2 regions of the Sinanaerobacter sp. ZZT-01 genome follow, and region 2 is predicted to be linked to the other one. Evidence: riboswitches for the same ligand, from Rfam matches in the RefSeq annotation. Region 2 holds a riboswitch; the other holds the start of a gene.

Region 1 (4,124 bases), 440 kb from region 2:
TACAATGCCGGAAGTGGAAATGTTAAAAAATATGGCGGCGTTCCCCCATTTAAGGAAACACAAAATTATATAAATAAAGTAATCGGCTATATGGGAGAAAACGTGGCGGCAAGCAGGACATCAAGCAGAATATCATTTAAAACAGGTGATGCAATAGAAATGGATTCGTTAGAGCAGATTTCGTACAGCGAGTTACTACAGGCAATGCTGCAAATCGACATTCTTAGTCAAAAGCTTGGAAGTTTGACCGAAATAGGAGACATGAATGATGGAGCGGAATAACAGGTGGAATTACACTCTGGAGAGAAGAAGGATGCAGATCTCAAACCTTTTTTGGGGTATTGTGTTGATTGAGTTTCTTACCGAGTTATCTGTTTTTTCTGTTTTAAAAATGCGATATGCTTTTAGCGAAAGTGTTAATGAATTCCAATATTTAAGGCAGTATGTTTTTACTCCCTCATTCATTAATCTTGTATCTGTTTTTTTCTCATCTGTCTTTCAACATTCGAAAAATAGGACTACGGATCAAAAGAATGATGCGGTTTTATTTACTGGAATCGTAATGTGTTTTGTCATCACCTATTTTCACGATACCGTATTTATTGTGTATGCAATCTATGTCATACCGATTATGGTGACAATATTATTTGGTGAATCGAAAAAGACGAGAATCGTCTTTTTCAGCAGTATGTTTTTTTCTTCTGTTAACTGGCTGCGTTCCTTTATTCATATAGGAGGGGCATTGGAACTTTTTTTTATTAATTTAACTGCATTTTATGCTGTTTTGCTTGCAGCCTATCTGATCTGCCAAGTTTTGATTTCCTACAATAAAGAAAATTTGATTTATTTAAAATCCGGTCATCGGCTGCAAGAGAGCCTGCGAGAACAGGTTAAGCAGGATCCTCTTACCGGTCTTTATAATCAAAATACATTTTTTTCATATATTGAAACAGTATTAAATGAGGATACACCTAAGGGAAAAGCGACAACACTTGCTATTATGGATTTGGATGATTTTAAAAAGATTAACGATACGTATGGACACTCTACCGGAAATGAGGTCTTAACAAGCCTATCTAAAATGCTTCGTATCTTTTTTTCAGAGGAGAATGAATTTACATCACGTTATGGAGGTGAGGAGTTTGCAATTTTATTTCGAGAGACAACGAAAGAAACGGCAGCAGAAAAAATTGATTATTTTCGCAAAGAGTTTTCAAGATTATCTTTTTCTTCGATGAATAATGAGAATGTTACTTTTAGCGTCGGTGTTGCCCAATCGAATTTTTTAAGGGACAGTCCTGATGATTTGTTCGACCGTGCAGATAATGCATTATATCAAGCAAAAGCACTGGGAAAAGACAGAACGATTGTTTTTACATAGAATTAACAAATTTTACATAGAATAGAAATTAATTTTGGAAAAATCCCATTTAATTTGTAATAATTTAGAATATATTGACAAAATAGATCGAATATGATATATTATTTTACAAATAAAATATTTGTCAAGAATTTCTCGACAAAGGCAAAACTGTTGAAAAGCAGTGACGCAAAGCTATAGGGTCTAAGAGCATACGCTTATGACAGCCAGTTTCCGAAAGAAAATTTTTATCAAAGTATGGGTTGCAATTTGGTAAGGATTGGAGCTTTTTTTTGTTTCATTAAAAATTATTTATTAAATATTGACAATAGGAAATGTAGGAATGCCTATTGTAATAAAGTAGCGAAAAATGTAAAATAATATTAATAAATAATTAACAAAAAGTCATTTTTGTAGAAATATTGGTAAATTTTATGATTTATTGTAGAAGGATGGTGGATGATTTGGCATTTTTGAATACTTTGAATATTAATGGTTCTGCTTTGACTGCTCAGCGACTGCGGTTGAGCATCATTTCAGAAAACTTGACGAATCGAGATACGACAAGAACAGAATCAGGAGGTCCTTATAGAAGAAAGACGGTAGCGTTTGAAGCAATTGAAAAAGGGGATTTTAAATCTTTGATGAACCGAGCACTGGGAAAGCAGCCGGCATCAGGAAATGGTGTGGGTGGTGTGCGTGTGAGCGAGATTATTGAAGATGAGTCACCTTTTAAAACCGTTTACGATCCAACACATCCGGATGCAGATGAGAGAGGTTATGTAAATTTACCAAATGTAAATATTTTACAAGAAACAATAGACGCAATGAGCGCTTCACGTTCTTACGAAGCGAATGTCACGGCAATCAATGCCGTTAAGTTAATGGCATCAAAAGCCTTAGAGGTTGGTAAATAAACATTCGCTATAGTAATAGATGAAATGTGATACGAAAAAGCGAATGGAGGAGAAAAATGTTTATTACACCGATGCAACCGCTAAATGGAATGGGGAAAATGCCAGAACTGGAAACAGAGAAAGAAGCGGTGTCTGGCGGCACCCCATTTAAATCAATTTTTGAAAATGCAATTAATAATGTAAGAGAAACAGAAGATCAAGTAGCTAGAGACACCGAAGCTTTGGCGTTGGGGGATGTGGATGACCTGCATACCTTAGGGATTAATTCTACAAAAGCCTACCTTTCCGGAAGGCTGTTAGTAGAGATGCGAAATAAAGCGCTGGATGCCTATTCGGAGTTGATGCGCATTAACTTATAAAAATTAGAAGAACGAATGAGGAATGGCTTTTGCGTGATAAATTTGATAAAATAATAGAACAGATAAAAGAGATTAATAGTAAATTGAGCAATAGAAACCGTTATATTATCATAGGAAGTGCTGTTGCGATTTTTGTGTTCGCAATAATCTGTACGATATTGTTGAATTCAAAGCCATATGACACGATGTTTACCGGAGTGAATCAGCAGGAAGCGTCGGAGATTGTAACGGCTTTACAGGAATTAGATGTCACTGCAAAATATGATAAAAATGGTAATGTTTCTGTACCTAAAAAGCAAGTAGATGAATTAAGAGCGAAGCTGGTTATGGAAGGGTATCCGAAGAGCGGGTTGACCTATAACACATTTTCATCAAACGTGGATATGATGGCAACGGATTTTGAAAAAAATACATATAAAATTTATGAACTCCAAGACCGTTTGGCATCTACAATTCGTTTATTTGACGGTGTAAGTGATGCAGTAGTAACAATTGCGGTCGGTCAGGATCAAAAATATGTTTTGGAAAAAGAAAAAGTAGAGCCGAGTGCGAGCGTAGTGATTATAACAAAAGGTGATACTTTAGATAGTGAACAGGTACAAGGCATTCAAAGATTAGTTGCAAGAAGTATTCCGGACATGCAGCCGGAGCAAGTTCTTATTACGGATAGCACGGGAAGAGATCTGACTTCTATGTACGATCTTTCGCAAACAGGTTCTTCCAAACTGAAATTAGCTTTAGAACGGGATATGGAAAATACGATACAGAACAAAGTTCTGCATAATTTAACCCTTATTTTCGATGAGGACTCGGTTCGTGTAACGGCAAAATGCACGATGGACGTAGATAAAAAAATAAAAGAAATCATCACTTATCTGCCAAGTACAGATGATCAAAAGGGGATTATTTCAAAAGAGGATAACGACGTTGAAATCATCGGAGAAGGTACGGCATCTGCCGGTGTTGTTGGAACGGACAGCAATGCACAGGTTCCGGTTTATCCGAATATCACAACTGACGGAAATGAGATTTATTACAAGGACAACAAGTCTTTTGACTATTTGGTAAGCAAGGTAAAGGAGCAGATTCAAAGCGATTCTGGAGTTGTATCAGATTTAACCGTAGCAGTTGTTATCAATACAAAGCAGCTAAGCAAAACGGAATTGGCAGAGATTAAACGGTTAGTTGCTACGACTGCAGGAATCGACACGGAGATGGCAGATGAAAAGGTCGCTGTCTTTAGAGCAAGCGTTACAGAGGATACTGTGCCTGCAAGTGGCTTGCTCAGCACGTTGGGAAAAAGCAAGGTTGTGCCGATTGCAATTGGAATTCTAGTATTCCTTTTGATTGCAGGACTGATTGCATTCTTTATTCTAAGGCGGATTAAAGCGAAAAAAGAAGCAGAAGGAGTTGCTTTGGAAGAAGGAACTAATGAAAATAATGATATAGATGAATTGATTAAGCTGGATGAATTGAAACAATCGAGAG
Region 2 (4,124 bases):
GGACAAGCCACATAAAAGTAACGGCATAACACATGCTAATTCTTTTTTATCGGGAATGCTCCTCCAATTTGTTAATATAAAAATCATTCTGTATGGAATTACTGCAATGTCTTCATACGTTTTGCCACATTACCACGATATAGCTACAATTGGGATGTTTGCATTACTGCTTGCAGTGATTGGCACCTCTGGCTGTCTTTGCTGGGCTGTTTTTGGTGCGGTTTTTGAAAACTTATTTAACAAATATCGAAAAGCTATCAATGCAATTATGGCCTTATTGTTAGTATATTGTGCCATTTCATTATTTTTATAAAAACAGGAGACATTGCGTTATAGCAAATGAGGTAATGCTTCGAAGATACCATCGATTTGTTTAATGGGTGAGACAGCGGTCAAGGAAGGTATGAATCTAGGATGGAGATAGCACAGTTAATACGCCAAAAGGCTCTTAAGCTTGGTTATGAAAAATGCGGCATTATTCCCGTTGGTATGATGTCTGAATATGAAAACAAATTAAATGAGCGAACACAAAAGATACCGGAGTCACAGCCCTTCTATCAAGGGCAGCAGCGCCTTGTAAAATTTAAAGAGGAGTTTCCTTGGGCTAAATCTGTTGTGGTCTTGACGGTACCATATTCGAAATATCATGTTCCAGAATCAATGAGTGGGAATATTGCAAAAAAGTATTTATTAGATACCCGCATTGATGAAAATACAAAAGAATATCAAAATAGTGTGGAATTGGAGCAATATATAAGAAATCTTGGAATGAGAACTTCCACCAACCGAAAGTTCGGTTTAGTTGGGCTGCGCTGGGCAGCTATGCAGGCCGGACTTGGTATTATCAGGAGAAATAATTTTTTCTACACCGAATCTGGCTCGTATATTAGTATCGAAGCATTTTTGACTGACTATGAAATGAAACTGGTTGAAGAGCAGAAACTTTCACCTTGCCCCAATAACTGTGACCGCTGTATTAAGGCTTGTCCTACCGAATCGCTGTGCGGAGCGTATATGATGAATCCATTGAAATGTGTTTCTTTTTTAACGACCTTTGGAGGAAGAGATCTTTTAAAAGAGTCTTTAGCCACACAATTTGGGGAGTGGATTTACGGCTGCGATGTTTGTCAAGATGTATGCCCGATGAATCGTGGAAAATGGATAGGAAAAGAGAATTTTCCTCAATTAGAAGCGCTGTCAGACATTTTAACTGCAGAAAACATTTTAAAAATGGATGAGAAAACCTACAAAGAGAAAATTCAACCCAAATTTTTTTACCTTACTCCAGATGAGTTATGGAAGTGGCAAGTAAACGTACTAAACTATATGAATAATTATTTTGATAAAAAATATAAGTCCTCTATTATAGAATCCTGTAATAGCAATTATTCCAAAGTACGGGAAATGGCAACCGCCATATGCATCAAAAGAGGACTTAAATAGAATTATTAGAATTTATTATAAATGTAATTGTATAAACTATTTTCATTTCATAAAAATTAATAATGTGTTAATGCGTTTATAGGAGGGAACTATTATGGCTGATAAAATACGAGTTGGTATATTAGGTGCTACTGGTACCGTGGGACAAAGATTTGTATCTTTGCTTTCTAATCATCCATGGTTTGAAATTTCTGCGCTAGCTGCCAGTGAACGATCTGCTGGAAAAACGTATCAGGAAGCTTTGAGAGGACGTTGGAGCATGGACACACCTCTATCGGAGCGGTTAAAATCTATGAATATCTATAATATTTATGATATAGATTGTATTTCCAATCAGGTGGATTTTGTGTTCAGTGCTGTTAGTATGCCAAAGGAAGAAATTAAAGTAATTGAAGAAGAATATGCAAAACATGAAACACCTGTTGTTTCTAATAACAGCGCTCATAGATGGACGGCAGATGTGCCGATGATTTTACCGGAAGTTAATCCGCATCATTGTGAATTAATTATAAAACAGAGAGAGCGACTAGGCACACAGCGGGGATTTATTGTTGTAAAACCAAATTGCTCTATTCAAAGTTATACCCCTGTATTAACAGCATGGAGAGAATTTGAACCATTTGAAGCGGTGGTGACGACATATCAGGCAATTTCCGGGGCGGGTAAAAATTTTAATACGTGGCCTGAAATGATTGAGAATATAAATCCGTTTATCCCAGGTGAAGAAGAAAAAAGCGAACAAGAGCCTTTGCGGATATGGGGCGGTATTGAAAACGGATTAATTGTGCCAGCAAGGGAGCCGAGAATTACTTGTCAGTGTATTCGCGTTCCTGTTTTGTATGGACATACTGCTGCAGTATTTCTTAAATTTCGCAATAAACCAACAAAGGAGCAATTAATTAATAAGCTCTTGGAATTCAAGGGTGAGCCGCAACTCATGAATTTGCCCAGCGCACCAAAACAGTTTATTCAATACCTCTATGACGAGAATCGACCGCAAATTAATTTAGATGTAAACTACGAAAATGGTATGGGAATAAGCGTTGGAAGAATCCGCCCAGATAGTATATACGACTGGAAATTCGTTGGACTTTCCCATAACACCTTACGTGGTGCAGCTGGGGGCTCTGTTTTATGTGCTGAACTACTTACGATGAAAGGCCTCATTGGAAAGCATTGAGATAAAAATAACTTGAATACAATTTAGGGCAAACCCATTGAAAGATGGGGGCGCAAAGCCACAGGGTCTAAGGTGCTTTCAAGTACTATGATAGCCTGGCTGCCAAAAACCGCGCAGGAGCCTGCCCTCTTTATTGGGCAGGCTCTTGCTCATTTTATCGGCTTTTGACGGAATATTGGTGTATCGGGATACAGGGCTTTTGCCGCTCTCCATAATAAAGGAGGACACTGTATGACCCCATGTCCCTTTTGTTTCGGGAGGTCAAACTCATGACAACTCTTTCCGGACACAGCACCCGATATTCACACAATTTCATATCCGGAAACCTATAAAGTCAGTATTTTGCTTACAGCAACGTACTGACTTTTTTCTTTCGACAAGAAAACAGATACAACGACGGAATTTTCCAAAAATCAGATACCGAACTGATACCTTAAATGTAAGTAAGATAAAACCACACTGCCGCTCCCCGCCGCTTGTTCTTCATTCATTGATTTTAAACATCATGAAATGGAGGACAAGCCTATGGCTATACATAAAAGGAGAATTAATTACCGGGCAAAATATCCGGATGTAAGTGAATCGATCATTGAAGTGCTTGAAAAAAGCGACCGTAAGATGGAATACCAACAGTACGATCTGAAAGTGGAGCGCTATCAGATAGATTATACTCGGCTATCTGCCACATGGATTCCCAGCAGAGAGGATTCCTATGAGCGTTTGACTGATGAAAATCGACAGTTTGCATCAGAGGAAGAAAGCGTGGAGGATGCCGCCATCAAGGCCGTATTGATTGAAAAAATGTTATCCAGCCTGAAACTACTCACGCCAGAAGAACAGGAACTGATCACAGAACTGTTTTTCAATGGAAAAAGCGAAGAAGCCTATGCGAAGCAAATTGGGATTTCGCAGAAAGGAGTTAACAAGCGAAAACATAAAATTCTGGACAAGATTAAAAAAATAATGAAAATTTAAAAGTTTTTGGTTCTAAACCCCCTTACTGGGCGTGGAAGTAAGTGAGGGGGTTTTTCTATTTTCCCTTTTGCTCCTTGAAAATTTCATATCCGGCAGCATCAATACATGATCTGTCCAGCCGTGTGAAAAGCGGCAGCGACCTTGACGGGCGCGCCAAAACTGCCTGCGGATTGGATAAGGTGGTATATATACCGCCTTATCCGTCCGTCGAACCGATGGCATCGAAGGTGACGAGCGAGAACGCCCGGTCATAAAACAGCTTGTGGTGAGCTGTATCGCAATGAAATGGACAGTGCTAACGCTACTTCCGCCCAGCCACAGACATCGCAATGGGGACGGCTCGCAGAGATCCTGGGAGAGGTGAAATTCCTATGAGGCCCGCTTAACCGGCAGGTCGTTGCTGTTGCCGCCCTAGCTTCGGGAAGTAGTGTCAAATAGAAGCGTAGAACCAAAATGAAGAACAAGCAAAATATCTCATTTTAGAGACCATGCGGCGGGACAATTCTGCCCCGCCGCATTCCTGTGA

Evidence for each region. Region 2 has a riboswitch for cyclic di-GMP ahead of U5921_RS02400 (sigma-70 family RNA polymerase sigma factor). Riboswitches for the same ligand answer to the same signal wherever they lie in the genome.
Region 1: it holds a riboswitch for cyclic di-GMP, as region 2 does, so the genes downstream of both, flgC (flagellar basal body rod protein FlgC) here and U5921_RS02400 (sigma-70 family RNA polymerase sigma factor) in region 2, are expected to answer to the same signal.

The regions. Positions count from the first base shown of each region.
Region 1 covers NZ_CP141728.1:62,584-66,707, reverse strand. The annotation lists gene U5921_RS00365 (lytic transglycosylase domain-containing protein) at 1-282, shown strand, start outside; gene U5921_RS00360 (GGDEF domain-containing protein) at 314-1,381, shown strand; cyclic di-GMP riboswitch class I at 1,515-1,599, shown strand; gene flgC (flagellar basal body rod protein FlgC) at 1,825-2,277, shown strand; gene fliE (flagellar hook-basal body complex protein FliE) at 2,334-2,636, shown strand; gene fliF (flagellar basal-body MS-ring/collar protein FliF) at 2,666-4,124, shown strand, end outside.
Region 2 covers NZ_CP141728.1:499,219-503,342, reverse strand. The annotation lists gene U5921_RS02415 (LysE family transporter) at 1-313, shown strand, start outside; gene U5921_RS02410 (epoxyqueuosine reductase) at 415-1,443, shown strand; gene asd (aspartate-semialdehyde dehydrogenase) at 1,538-2,623, shown strand; cyclic di-GMP riboswitch class I at 2,641-2,730, shown strand; gene U5921_RS02400 (sigma-70 family RNA polymerase sigma factor) at 3,149-3,598, shown strand.